Linked DNA regions of Caulobacter sp. FWC2. The protein of the gene in region 1 interacts with the protein of each later gene in a pairwise test. Links are inferred from orthologs where the notes say so. Each region holds a gene or a part of one and is shown in the gene's direction. Other genes may lie near its edges.

What was found. The genes of interacting proteins can lie anywhere in the genome.
Region 2: the proteins of cysK (region 1) and cysE interact in binary tests that used the Escherichia coli proteins (3 or more experiments, as listed by UniProt). The link is inferred for Caulobacter sp. FWC2 from one-to-one orthologs.

The regions. Positions count from the first base shown.
Region 1 is NZ_PEBF01000001.1:55,724-63,118, forward strand. The notes cover bases 2,777-5,536. They hold cysK (cysteine synthase A), read left to right. Parts: upstream 2,777-3,543; coding sequence 3,544-4,530; downstream 4,531-5,536. Other genes in these bases: CSW62_RS00330 (DNA cytosine methyltransferase), read left to right, coding at 2,777-3,471; CSW62_RS00340 (NAD(P)/FAD-dependent oxidoreductase), read left to right, coding at 4,539-5,536. Outside these bases: glucose-1-phosphate thymidylyltransferase RfbA, read left to right, coding at 1-443; CSW62_RS00320 (serine hydrolase), read left to right, coding at 552-1,844; CSW62_RS00325 (COG3650 family protein), read right to left, coding at 1,865-2,299; more of CSW62_RS00330, read left to right, coding at 2,347-2,776; more of CSW62_RS00340, read left to right, coding at 5,537-5,750; CSW62_RS00345 (very short patch repair endonuclease), read left to right, coding at 5,761-6,216; CSW62_RS00350 (ATP-binding protein), read right to left, coding at 6,153-7,395.
Region 2 is NZ_PEBF01000001.1:1,113,027-1,119,223, forward strand. What follows is about bases 1,395-4,123. They hold cysE (serine O-acetyltransferase), read left to right. Parts: upstream 1,395-2,208; coding sequence 2,209-3,039; downstream 3,040-4,123. Other genes in these bases: CSW62_RS05375 (NUDIX domain-containing protein), read left to right, coding at 1,395-2,031; CSW62_RS05385 (glutaminyl-peptide cyclotransferase), read left to right, coding at 3,055-3,837; CSW62_RS26315 (hypothetical protein), read right to left, coding at 3,976-4,123. In the rest of the region: CSW62_RS05360 (LytTR family DNA-binding domain-containing protein), read left to right, coding at 1-391; CSW62_RS05365 (hypothetical protein), read right to left, coding at 388-678; CSW62_RS05370 (nitroreductase), read right to left, coding at 715-1,332; more of CSW62_RS05375, read left to right, coding at 1,369-1,394; more of CSW62_RS26315, read right to left, coding at 4,124-4,137; CSW62_RS05390 (LysR substrate-binding domain-containing protein), read left to right, coding at 4,211-5,176; CSW62_RS05395 (DUF3126 family protein), read left to right, coding at 5,192-5,398; CSW62_RS05400 (MFS transporter), read right to left, coding at 5,421-6,197.

The DNA.
Region 1 (7,395 bases):
AGTTCGACGCTACGGGCAAGGCCGTCTCGATCGAGGAAAAGCCGGAAAAGCCCCGCTCCAACTGGGCGGTGACCGGTCTCTATATGTACGATCACCGCGTCGTCGACTTCGCCCGCGACCTGAAGCCGTCGGCGCGCGGCGAGCTGGAGATCACCGACATCAACCGGCTCTATCTGGAAGCCGGAGACCTGTCGGTCGAACGCATGGGCCGGGGCTTCGCCTGGCTGGACACCGGCACCCACGACAGCCTGCTGGAGGCCTCGGAGTTCGTGCGCACGCTGGAGCACCGCCAGGGCCTGAAGATCGGTTGCGTGGAAGAGGTGGCCTATCAGAACGGCTGGATCTCGACCGAGCAGTTGATGGGCCTGGCCCACGACCTGGCCAAGTCGCCCTACGGCGCCTACCTGAAGCTGGTCGCCACCCAGGAGCGGGACCTGACCTGATCAGGGGCCGCGTCTACGACTACGACACGCTGGAAAAGCGGCCCGACGTCAGCGACAGTCCCCGTCATCATGGCCAACGCTGTCATGAGAAGCGTTCGGGGAGGCCACGTGTCCAAGAAGATCATCCTCGCCGTCATCGCGGCGACGCTGCTGGCCGTTCCGGCCGCGCCCGCCCTGGCTCGCCCGGCGTCGGCGGTTGAAGCTACGGCTCCGGTCAAGATCGAGCATCTTAAGATAAACGGGACCAGGATCGACGCGGCCCTGAAGGCCATGGTCGACAGCGGTCGGGCCGTGGGCGTCTCGGCCCTGGTCTGGCAGGACGGCCAGGAACGCTATTTCGGCGCCGCCGGCATGGCCGACCGCGAGGCGAGCAAGCCGATGCGCCGCGATACGCTGGTGCAGATCTTCTCGATGACCAAGCCGGTCACCGGCGTGGCGCTGATGCAGCTGTGGGAGCAGGGCAAGTTCGGCCTGGACGACCCGCTGTCGCGCTACCTGCCCGAATTCACCGACATGAAGGTGATGGACGCCCAGGGCAATGTCGTCCCGGCTAACCGACCGATCCTGATCCGCGATGTCCTGCGCCACACGGCCGGCTTCTCGTATGGCGGGCGCGGCCTTCCCGCCGACAAGGTCTATCAGACCGTCGATCCGCTGAACCTGAAGAACGATCTCGCCGAATTCAGCCGCCGCCTGGCCACCGTCCCGCTGCTCTACCAGCCGGGCGCGCAGTGGAGCTACAGCGCCGCCGTCGACGTCCAGGCCCGCCTGGTCGAGGTGTTGAGCGGCCAGCCCTACGAGGCCTACGCCAAGGCCCACATCCTCGACCCTTTGGGCATGACGCAGACCGGCTGGACTCAGCCCGAGGCCGCCTTCGCGCGGCTGGCCGCCACCTATAACAAGGGCGCCGATGGCAAGCTGGCCCGGCAGGACGACGCCGAAACCCGCAAGCTGAACTTCGACCCCAGCCGCCGCCTGACCATGGGCGGGGCGGGCCTCGTGGCCCCGATCGACGACTACGCCCGCTTCTCGCGCATGCTGCTGGGCGGCGGGACGCTGGACGGGGTGCGGATCCTCAAGCCCTCGACCGTCCGGCTGATGGGAACCGATCACCTGGACGCCCGCGTCACCGAGACCTGGTGGCTGCCCAGCAAGGGCTCGGTCGGCTTCGGCCTCGACTTCGCGGTCCGCAAGAGCCAGCCCAAGACGGCCGAGGAAAACCGCGGCGCGGTCGGCGAGTTCTTCTGGGACGGCCGGGAGACGACGCTGTTCTGGGTCGATCCGGCCAATAAGTTGACGGCCGTGTTCTTTGTCCAGACCTACCCGTTCGACGCCAGCCTGCACCGCGATTTCCGCGCGGCGGTCTATGGGCCGGGCTATCTGGGGCCCAAGGGAGACTGAAGAGCCCGTCGCGCGTCAACCTAGGGCCGGGGCTGAGCCGCCAGGTCCTGGGTCTTGGCGGCGCAGCCCCGCAGGGTTTCGCCGTCGATCCACACTTCTGCCGAATAGCCGTAGCGGCGATCGGACATGCCGTCCTTGCAATCGCCGGGCGTCAGGCGCAGGACGAGGCGTTGCTCGCCGACCGTCCCGTCCCAGACGCCCTGGTCGCCGTCGGCTCGCACGCCGGGATTGGCGGTGGCGACCTCCGGGTGGTCCGGACGGGCCAGGGTCATGCTGGCGGCCCGGATCTTGAGGCTCCAGAAGGGCTCGGTCCCGACCGCGTCGAAGTCGCCACCATAGTCCGGCCCGACCGTCACCGGCGCGTCGGCCGGCGGGGGCGCGTCCTCGTTCGAGCCCAGCGGCGCGTCGCAGGCGGTGAGGACGAAAAGGGCGGCGATCAGGACGGCGGTGCGCATGTCTCTGGCTATCCCGGCTAGGCCTGGAAAGGCTAGACTCTGCGTCGATGAATCGGAACGCTCGTCCCTCCTTCCTTGAATTCTTCGCCGGCGGCGGCATGGCCCGCCTTGGTCTGGGCGAAGGCTGGGCATGCGCCTTCGCCAACGACTTCGACGCGGTGAAGGCGGCGACCTATCGCGCCAACTTTCCGGACGCCGAAGGGCACTTCCACGAGGGCGACGTGTTCGCCCTGAGCGCCGACCTTTTGCCGACCACCGATCTGGCCTGGGCCTCCAGTCCCTGCCAGGACTTCAGTCTGGCGGGCGCGCGCGCGGGTCTGTCGGGCGGCAAGTCTTCGGCATTCTTCGGCTTCTGGACCCTGATGAAGGCCCTGTCGGCGCAGGGCCGCGCCCCGCCGGCGATCGTCATCGAGAACGTGGTCGGCCTGCTGACCTCGCACCATGGCGACGACTTCACCGCCCTGTGCGGGGTGCTCTCGGAAGAGGGCTACCGCTTCGGGGCGCTGGAGATCGACGCCGGCGCCTTCGTCCCGCAGTCGCGGCCGCGCGTCTTCGTGGTCGCCACCCGCCTGCCGACCGCAGCGCTGGAAGGCTCCAGCGCCTTCCACACCCGCGCCGTGCGCGAAGCGGCGGCGCGCCTGCCCGAGGACCTGCAGGCCCACTGGATCTGGTGGGGCGTCCCGTCGCCGCCGTCCCGCAACACCGACCTGGCCGTCGTGCTCGAGCCTGATGTCGCCGTGACCTGGAACCCGCCGGAGCGCACCGAGGCCCTGCTGGCCCTGATGGCTGACAGCCATCGTCAGGCGGTCGAGACGCGGCGCAAGGCGGGCGGCCGTTCGGTCGGCGCTGTGTTTCGCCGAATGCGCGGTGGCGAACAGCGCGCCGAGGTTCGGTTCGACGGTCTGGCGGGCTGCCTGCGTACGCCGCGGGGCGGCTCCTCTCGCCAGACACTGCTGGTCATCGAGAACGGTGAGGTCCGCTCGCGCCTGGTCAGCCCGCGCGAGGGCGCGCGCCTGATGGGGCTGCCGGACAGCTACGCCTTGCCGCGCTCGCAGACGGCGGGCTTGCAGGTGATTGGCGACGGTGTGGCGGTCCCGGTGGTCCGCTGGCTGGCCGAAAGCCTGTTGGAGCCGCTGCTCGATAGCAAAACTGCAAGCCTCGCCGCGGAATGACCCGCTGACAGTCCCCGCCTCGGGGGCTAGGGTGCGGCCCGCTTCCCGCAACCTAAGGCTCTGGGTTCTCAGATGGACGACGCTTCCTCCCTCTACGACGCCGTGCGTTTCAAGCGCGCTGGTCGCGGCAAGATCTATGACTCGATCATCGACACCATCGGCGACACGCCGCTGATCCGGCTGCCGCGCCTGTCGGCCGAGCTGAAGCCCAAGGGCGAGGTGCTGGCCAAGCTGGAGTTCTTCAACCCGATCGCTTCGGTCAAGGACCGCATCGGCGCGGCGATGATCGAGGCCCTTGAGTTCCAGGGCATACTGAAGCCTGGCGCGACGATCATCGAGCCGACCTCGGGCAATACCGGCATCGCCCTGGCCTTCGTGGCCGCCGCCAAGGGCTACAAGCTGATCCTGGTCATGCCCGAGAGCATGTCGATCGAGCGCCGCAAGATGCTGCTGCTGCTGGGCGCCAAGCTGGAATTGACCCCGGCGGAGAAGGGCATGCGCGGCGCTGTCGGCCGCGCCCAGGAACTCGTCGAGGCCACGCCCGGCGCGGTCATGCCCCAACAGTTCGAGAACGGCGCCAATCCGCTGGTCCACCGTGTGTCGACCGCCGAGGAAATCTGGAACGACACCAACGGCGCCGTCGACGCGGTGGTCTCCGGTGTCGGGACCGGCGGTACGATTACCGGCGTCGGCCAGGTGCTGAAGGCCCGCAAGCCGTCGCTGAAGATGGTCGCAGTCGAGCCGGAAGCCTCGGCCGTGCTGTCGGGCGGCGCGCCTGGTCCGCACAAGATCCAGGGCATCGGCGCTGGCTTCGTGCCGGGCATCCTGGATCGCGGCGTGATCGACGACATCGTCCAGGTCAGCAATGACGACGCCTTCGCCATGGCGCGCCGCGCGGCCAACACCGAGGGACTGCCGGTCGGCATCAGCTCGGGCGCGGCCCTGACGGCGGCCTTCGACCTGGCCCTGCGCGACGACTATGCCGGCAAGGTCATCGTGGCGATCATCCCCAGCTTCGCCGAACGCTACCTGTCCACGGCCCTGTTCGAGGGGCTCTGAGCCCCGCAGTGGGCGCGTCACTGCGCATCGGCGTCGTCGGGTGCGGCGTCGGCGGCATGGCCGCCGCGCTGGCCCTGGCGCGACGGGGCCACGCGGTGACCCTGCTGGAAGCCTTCGCCGCGCCCCGCCCCGTGGGTTCGGGCCTGCTGCTTCAGCCTACGGGCTTGGCGGCGCTGAAGGCGTTGGGTCTCGATGACGCGATCCGCGCCGCCGGGGCTCGCGTCGACCGGCTCGAGGGCAAGGACACGCGCAACCGCCGGGTCATGGACCTCGACTACGGCGACTGGCGAGCCGGCGCTCATGGGGTCGGCATCCATCGCGCGGTGCTGTTCGACACCCTGCATGATCAGCTGGCGCCGGCCGGTGTCGAGGTCGTCACCGATGCGCGCATTGTCCGGATTGAGGACCCGTCGCGACCGACCCTGCATGACCACAACGGCCGCGCCTTCGGGCCGTTTGACCTGGCCATTGTCGGCGACGGCTCGGCCTCGACCTTGCGGACCGCCGTGCGGCCCGGCGCACGCGCGCCGATCTATCCTTGGGGCGCGGTCTGGACCAACGCCAGCGACCCCGAAGGCCGCTTCGCCAACGCCCTGCGTCAGGTCTATCACCGCGCCGAGGTGATGACCGGGGTCCTTCCCGTCGGCCGAGGCGGCGCGGGCGAGACCGCTCAGGTCAGCCTGTTCTGGTCCGTGCCGGTCGCGGACATGGACGCCTTCCTGGCCGCCGACTTCGAGACCTGGCGGCGCGACCGCCTCGGGTCGCTGTGGCCCGAGGCCGCCGCCCTGCTCGACGGTCGAGCCGGCTGGGAAGGCTTTTCCCGCGCCGTCTATCGCGACGTGTCGGTTGGGCGCTGGAACCGCGAGGCCTGCGTGCTGATCGGCGACGCCGCCCACGGCACCAGCCCGCAACTGGGGCAGGGCGCCAATCTGGCCCTCGTCGACGCCGTCGAACTGGCCGCGCGCCTCGACCGCGACCACCGCCCGACCGCCGTGGCGGTCCGCGCCTGGCAGGACGACCGGCGGCGCCACACCGGGGTTTATCAACTGGTCTCCAAGGCGCTGACGCCGCTCTTCCAGGCCCATGGCGCGTTCTGGCCCGCGATCAGAGACCGGTTCTTCACGCCGATGTCGCGGTGGCCGGGCCTCAAGCAGCTCGGGGTGCTGCTGCTGACCGGGACCCTGCGGCTGGGCCGCTTTTCGCCCGAGACGCGGCCATGAGCGCCTCGGCATGACCACCGACGTCTACGATCAGGCCAAGCGCTCGGCCGTCATGGCGCGGGTAAAGAGCAAGAACACCAAGCCCGAAAAGGCCCTGCGTCGCATCCTGACGGGTCTGGGCGCCCGCTATCGCCTGCATCGCAAGGACCTGCCGGGAAATCCTGACCTTGTGATGCCGGGGCGCAAGCTGGCGATCTTCGTCCATGGCTGCTTCTGGCACGGGCATGACTGCGCGCGAGGCGCGCGGGTCCCCAAGGCCAATCGCGACTACTGGCTGGCCAAGGTGGCGCGCAACGTCGCCCGCGACGCGCGGTCGGTCGAGGCGCTGGGGGCGGCCGGCTGGCGGGTCGAGGTGGTCTGGGAGTGCGCCTTCAAGGACGAGGCGGCGCTGACCGCGCGGCTTCAGGCCCTGCTGGCCTCGACGTCGACGTCTTCGGGTGACGCGATCGCGTCCGCCAGGACCTGAGCCAGGGCGCTGAACAACTCGGCGGGGTCGATCGGCTTGGCGACGTGGGCGTTCATGCCGGCGGCGGCGCAGGCCTCCCAGTCCTTGGGCGTGGCCGAAGCCGTGACGGCGATCACCGGGATGTCGCGGTTGGGGCCATCGCGGGACCGCAGGATCTTCGTGGCTTCCCGGCCGTCCATCCCGGGCATGTAGAGGTCCATCAGCACCGCATCGAACACTTCCGAACGGAGGCGTTCGAGGGCCTCCTCGCCGGACTCCGTCAGCGTGGCGTCGACGCCGAACGGCTCCAGGACCAGTTCGATGGCCCGGCGGTTGACGACGTGATCGTCGACGACCAGCACCCGCAAGCCGGTGATCGAGCGGCTCTCGTCATCGGCGCGCGGCGTCTCGGCCGTTTCAAGCATCGCGATCAGGGTGAAGCGTGCGCCCTCACCCCCATCGCCTGGCTTGGAGGCGTTCGCGGCCGTCAGGTCGCCGCCCATCAGGCGGGCCAGTTCGCGGCTGATCGCAAGGCCCAGGCCCGAGCCGCCATACTGGCGGACGACGGTCGCGTTCAGCTGGTCGAACGGCGTGAAAAGGCGCGGCAGCGCGGCGTCGGGGATGCCGGGACCGGTGTCATGGACCGTGATCGACAGCTGGATCTGATCGCCGACGGGCTGGGCGTCGAGCAAGACGGTGACGTGGCCGCGCTCGGTGAACTTGATGGCGTTGCTGAGCAGGTTGTTCAGGACCTGCTTCAGCCGCATGGCGTCGCCGGCGGTCCAGCGCGGCAGGCTGGCCGCTCCCGTCACCCGCAGGCGCAGCCCTTTGCGGGCCGCTTCGGGGCGCCAGAAGCGCAGGGTGTCGGACAGGGCCTGGCGCAGGTTGAAGGCGCTCTTTTCCACCGACATGCGGCCGGCTTCCAGGCGCGAGAAGTCCAGCAGATCGTTCAGCAGGGTGCGCATCAACCCGCCCGCGTCGGCGATCAGCTGGGCGTGGACCTTGGAACTGGCCTCGGGGACCTCGCTGTGCAGGCGCGCGGCCCCGGCCAGGATGGCGCTGATCGGGGTGCGCAGCTCGTGACTGATCATCGCCACGAAGGCGGACTTCGCGGCCACGGCCTCCTCGGCCTCGTGGCGGCGGCGCTCGGCCTCGGCCTTGGCGTCAGCCTCGGCCTTCAGGGCCGCGTCAAGGGTTCGG
Region 2 (6,197 bases), 1.1 Mb from region 1 along the record:
GAAGGTCTTCGAACAGGCCGAGGCGGCGACCGCGCCGGTCCGCGAGAATGATCTGGACGGCATCTGGGTCGCCACTCGCCACGGCCATGTCCGCGTGGCGGTCAGCGAGATCGACTGGATCGAGGCGGCCAAGGACTATGTCCTGCTGCACACCGCCACCCGCAGCCACATCCACCGCATCACCATGAGCGCCCTGGAGCAGGGCCTGGATCCCAACAGGATGATCCGCGTCCACCGCTCGGCGTTCGTCAGCCCCGACCGGGTCGAGGCGGTCAATCGCCTCGGCAAGGGGCTGATCGCACTGGTGCTGCGGGACGGTGTCGCCGTGCCGGTAGGGCCGACCTATGTGAAGGTCGTGCAGGCGCGGTTGGGGCTGGCGGTCGAGGCCTAGCCCTTGGCCAGGCGCCGCCTGTTGGCCCGCACCTTCTTGCGCAGATGCGCGAGAGAGCGCGCGGCGATCGCGGGCCCGGACGCGCCCAGCTGGCCGGTCATGGCCAGCATCGGCAAGGTCACGCTGGTCGCGACCTTCTCGCCGACCATCAGCTGGGCCTCCGCCTGGGCGGCCGCGCCGCCGGCGGCGAGCTTCATCATGCGCAGGCCGATCACGGTCGAGGCTTCCAGCCCCAAGGACCAGGAATCGAAGGCCAGGCTCGTCCAGGGGTCTCTACGCTTGGCCATGGGGTGTCCTCGTTGTGCGGAAGCAACGCGGCGAGCCTAGTTAGGGCTCCATTCCGTGGTGATCGCCCCCACATCGGGGCGCACGCGCTCCTGCGGCGGCTCGGTCGCCGTGCCCAGATAGAGGTAGCCGGCGACCTGCTCGCCTTCGGCCAGACCCAGGATCGCCGTCGCGCGCGGGTCGTAGCTGTACCAGTCGGTGATCCAGTTGGCCCCCCAGCCGAGCGCGGCGGCGGCCAGCAGCATCTGGTGGCAGACCGCCGAGGCGCTCTGGCGCTGTTCCCACTCGGGGATCTCGCCGGGCATGAAGCGCGAGATCACGGCGACGGCGACCGGCGGGCGGGTCAGCTTGCGCAGGGCGGCGTTCGCCTTGGCCGGGTTGGCCTGGCTGTCGGCCAGTTGGGTGATCTGCTCGGCGAACGTGTTCTTGGCCGCGCCTCTCAGGATCACGAACCGCCACGGGGCCAGCTTGCCATGGTCGGGCACCCGGGCGGCGATGCGCAGGAGGTCGGCCAGTTGGATGTCGTCCGGCCCCGGGGCGGCCAGGCTCATGGCCGAAGCCGAGCGGCGCTTGGCCAGGAAGGCGACGACTTCGGGCGACGCCTCGATCGGCAGCGTCTCGGCGAATTCGGGGGCGGCGGGAACGGAAGCGGCCAAGACGATGTCTCCGAAGCGTTATAAGCCCGATCAACTATGGCCGCCGAGCGGCCGCCACAAGTCGCGAGCCCTCGCATGTCCGAAAAGCCCGGCCCTCCTAAGCCTATTTGGCTGAAGCCGCACGGAAAGCCCTGGGGCGTCTCGTCCCGTCAAGTCGTGTACGACAACCCGTGGATCACCCTGACCGAGTATCAGGCCATCGCCCCGACGGGCCGGCCGGCGCTATACGGCAAGGTGGGGTTCAAGAACCAGGCGATCGGCGTCGTGCCGCTGCACGCGGACGGCACGGTGACGCTGGTCGGACAGAACCGCTTCTCGCTCGCCAACTACAGCTGGGAGCTGCCCGAGGGCGGTGCGCCGCACGGCGAGGATCCGCTGGACGGGGCCAAGCGCGAACTGGCCGAGGAGGTGGGCCTTCAGGCCGCCGACTGGCGTCAGATCCTGCGGATGGAGCTTTCCAACTCGGTGACTGACGAGATCGCCTACGGCTTCCTGGCCATGGAGCTGTCGCCCACCCAGACCGCGCCGGACGAGACCGAGGACCTAGCCGTCGCCCGCGTGCCGTTCGGCGAGGCGCTGGAGGCGGCGGTCGCCGGCCACATGCCGGACGCAATTACGGTGGCGTTACTGCTCCGGACGCACCATATGGCCGTTCGAGGGGAACTGCCGGCCGAGTTGGCGGCTCTCATCCTGGAATAGCCGGCGTTCGTCGCGTCGGGGGAGCATTTCTTATCAAGATGCTCTATGAGTACCGCCTGCTGGGCCTGTCCGGTCAGATGAAATCTGAACCGGATAAACAGGCCCAAGTTTTTAGGTCGGAGCGCATGTCGAAACCGCTCGCGGTTTCGCTTATGCGCTCGGGGAAGGGAGAGCCCGATGGCCAAGCCTCTGGAAGTCGTGACGTCGGAGACGGACACCCCCGTCTGGGTGGCGCTGCGCAACCAGGCCGAACACGCGGCCAAGGCCGAGCCGGCCCTGGCGTCGCTGCTGAACGCGGTGATCCTGAGCCACGATAATCTGGCCGACGCCCTGACCTTCCAGCTTGCCCGCAAGCTGGGCGACCAGGAGATGCGGGCGATGACGGCGCGCGAGTTCGCAGCCGACGCCTTCAAGAGCGATCCCAGCCTGGTCGAGGCCGCCGAGGCCGACCTTCGCGCCGTGTTCGAGCGCGATCCGGCCTGCAAGGGCTATGTCCAGCCGTTCCTGTTCTTCAAGGGCTTCCTGGCCCTGCAGACCCATCGCGTGTCGCACTGGCTGTGGAACGAGGGTCGCGAGACCCTGGCCTTCTATCTGCAGAGCCGCGCCAGCGAGATCTTCCAGGTCGACATCAACCCGGCCGCCAGGATCGGCAAGGGCGTGTTCATCGACCACGGCACCGGCATCGTCATCGGCGAGACCGCGGTGGTGGGCGATGACGTCTCGATGCTGCACGGCGTGACCCTGGGCGGCACCGGCGCCGAACGCGGCGACCGTCACCCCAAGATCGGCAACGGCGTCCTGTTGGGCGCGGGCGCCAAGGTGCTGGGCAACATCACGGTCGGCGACTACGCGAAGATCGCCTCGGGCTCGGTGGTGCTGCGCCCCGTGCCGGCCCACTGCACCGCGGCCGGCGTGCCCGCCCGCCTGGTCAACTGCCCCACCTGCGAGGAGCCGGCCCGGACCATGGACCACACCCTGGCTGAGACCGTCTATTCGTACGAAATCTGATTGGGCGAGATCTCTGTGCGATCCCTCCTGCGTAGCCTGAACGGCCTCGTCCTCGCCGCTGCTCTTCTGGTTGGCGCGCCCGCGCTCGCCGCCACCGCGCCGGTCGGCGGCTACACCGTCGTGAAGGCCTATCCGCACGATACCGCCGCCTTCACCGAAGGTCTGTTCTACCGCGACGGCTTCATCTTCGAGAGCACGGGCCTGAAGGGCCGGTCGTTCATTCGCAAGTGGAACCTGGAGACCGGCGTCTCCGAGCAGGAGCGCATCGTCGACAGCCGCTATTTCGGCGAGGGCATCGTCGACTGGAAGAACCGGCTCTACGAGCTGACCTGGACCGATGAGACCGGGATCATCTACGACATCGACACCTTCGAGCGGATCGGCGAGTTCAGCTATCCGGGCGAGGGCTGGGCCCTGACCCGCGACGACAAGCGGATCATGATGAGCGACGGCACCTCGTTCATCCGGTTCCTGGATCCTGAAACCCTGAAAGAGACCGGCCGCATCGAGGTCACCGACCATGGCGTGCCGGTGCGCAATCTCAACGAGCTGGAATGGGTGAAGGGCGAGCTGCTGGCCAATGTCTGGCAGACGACCCGCATCGCCCGCATCGACGTCAAGACCGGCAATGTCACGGGCTGGATCGAACTGGCGGGCCTGCTGAAGGAGGCCGGGGTCACGGGCACGCGCGACGATGTGCTGAACGGCATCGCCTATGACGCCGCCGGCGACCGCCTGTTCGTCACCGGCAAGCTGTGGCCCAAGCTGTTCGAGATTAAATTGTCGTCGCCGCAATAGCTGGCGGAACCACGTTCGAGGGCTGGCGTTTATCTCATGTCCGCCCCTCTACGCCCCCCCGACCTAGTGGGCGGACCTGGGCCCCGGCAGCGTAACGCGCCGGGGCCCACCCCTATGTGGGGTATGGTTTCTTCTCGATCAGCCCTGCTTGGCGCAGGCGACGAGGGCGGGTTTCTTCAGTGAGATTTCATCGACCTGCGACGGCCGCTTGGCTGTGACGCCGTAGATCACCCCCGTCCAGATCGCCATCAGGGCCAGGACTTGGAGCAGGGTGATGCGGTGCGGGGCGGCGGCGGGCATGGGCGCGACTATCCATCGGTTGCGCGCGCTCGGATAACGACTTATCGGTCGGGCTTCTGTGAGGTTTAATCACATGGCCCGCCGTCAGCTCCCCTCCCTGAACGCCTTGCGCGCCTTCGAGGCGTTTGGCCGCCACGGCCGAATGACCCTGGCCGCCGACGAGCTGTGCGTGACCCACGGCGCGGTCAGCCGCCAGATCCGCCAGCTGGAAGAGCATCTGGGCGTCGCCCTGACCGAAGGGCCGCGTACGCGACTGCGCATGACCGAAGCCGGGCTGAAACTGGCCCAGGCCCTGTCGCCGGCCTTCGACCAGATCGAGGCGGCCGTACCACGTCCGGTCCAGGCCGGCCCCAGGCCGCTGGTCGTCTCCTGCCTGCCGACCTTCGCCATGAAGTGGCTGATCCCGCGCCTGCCGGTCTTTCAGGCGGCGCATCCCGACATCCCGGTGCGGGTGGCTGAGTCCAATGGCCCCTTCGACTTCAAGGGGGACGGCGTCGACCTGGCCATCCGCATGCGGTTCCTGGGCGACCACCATTCCGACGACTCCGAGGTCACGCCCTTCATGGAGCACTTCCACGGCCCGGTCATGGCCCCGGAGCTGGCGCGCAAGGGCATGACCCTGGACGAGATCTGCGCCATGCCGCGCCTGTTGACCCGCACCTTCGTCGAGAGCTGGTCCGACTGGACCCGAAACCGGGATCTCGCATCGATCCCCGATCCGGTCAGCACCCAGGAGTTCGACCACTACTTCTACATGCTCGAAGGTGCGGCGGCTGGCCTGGGCGTTGCCATCGGCCCGTGGTCGTTCGTACAGCGCGATCTGGCCAGCGGACGGCTGGTCGCGCCGCTTGGCTTCACGCCCGGACGGTCCAGCATCGTGGCCCTGACGCCGCTCGATGGGGCGGGTGAGGGAGCCTTGTTGTTCCGCGACTGGCTGCTAGCGGAAGGAGCGTCCACACCTCATCCGCCGGAAGCGCTTGCGCCCCACGCCCCGGACGCTAGTTTCGCCCCGATCACGCGCTCCCGGGCGCACAGCTAGAACAAGAGGCCCCCCGTGGACGCCAACGACATCGCCAAGCTCGAAAAGCACCTGAAGCGCACCTTCGGCAACCCGCACATCGCCGTGAAGCCGCGCCCCAAGCAGAAGGACTCGGCCGAGGTCGAAGTCGCCGGTGAGTTCATCGGCGTGCTCTTCCAGGACGAAGACGAAGACGGCTCGTTCATGTTCGAAATGGCCATCCTGGCCGAAGACCTGGACTAAGCGTCTCTGATCGCCGCGCGCCTCAGGCCAGGGCTGGCTTGGGGACCGCGCGGCGGATCATCAGCGACGCCACGCCGGCGACGAGGCCCGCCGCGCCCGCGATGATGAAGGCCTCGACATACTGGCCCTGGCTGGCGCGGATCATGCCCGCGCCGATGGCCGCCGTGGCCGCGCCGATCTGGTGGCCGGCCGCGATCCAGCCGAACACGATGGGGCCGTCACGCTCGCCGAAAGCCTGGGTGGCCAGGCGCACGGTCGGCGGCACGGTAGCGATCCAGTCCAGGCCGTAGAACACTGCGAACGCCGACAGGCTGATCACCGAGAAGTCCGAGAACGGCAGGTAGATCAGCGAGAGCCCGCGCAGCACGTAGTAGACGAACAAGAGCTTGCGGCTGTCATAGCGGTCGGTCAGCCAGCCCGAAGCCGTCGTGCCGAACAGGTCGAACAGCCCCATCAGCGCGAGCAGGCCGGCGGCCTTGACCTCGGGCATGCCCCGGTCGCCGCAGAAGGCGATCATGTGGACGCCGACCAGGCCGTTGGTGGTCAGGCCGCAGATGAAGAAGCCCAGGAACAGCAGCCAGAACGTCCGCGTCTTGGCCGCCCGCCCCAGGGCCTGGAAGGCGTAGGCCAGGGCGTTGGCGCCGTTCAGCGGGGCGGGGGCCTCGTAGTCGTCCGGCGCGCCATAGGGTCTCAGGCCGACATCGGCGGGGCGCTCGGGGATCAGCAGCCAGACCAGCGGGGCCAGGACCAGGCAGACGATCGCGACGGTGATGACGACCGGCTTCCAGCCGCCGTGGTC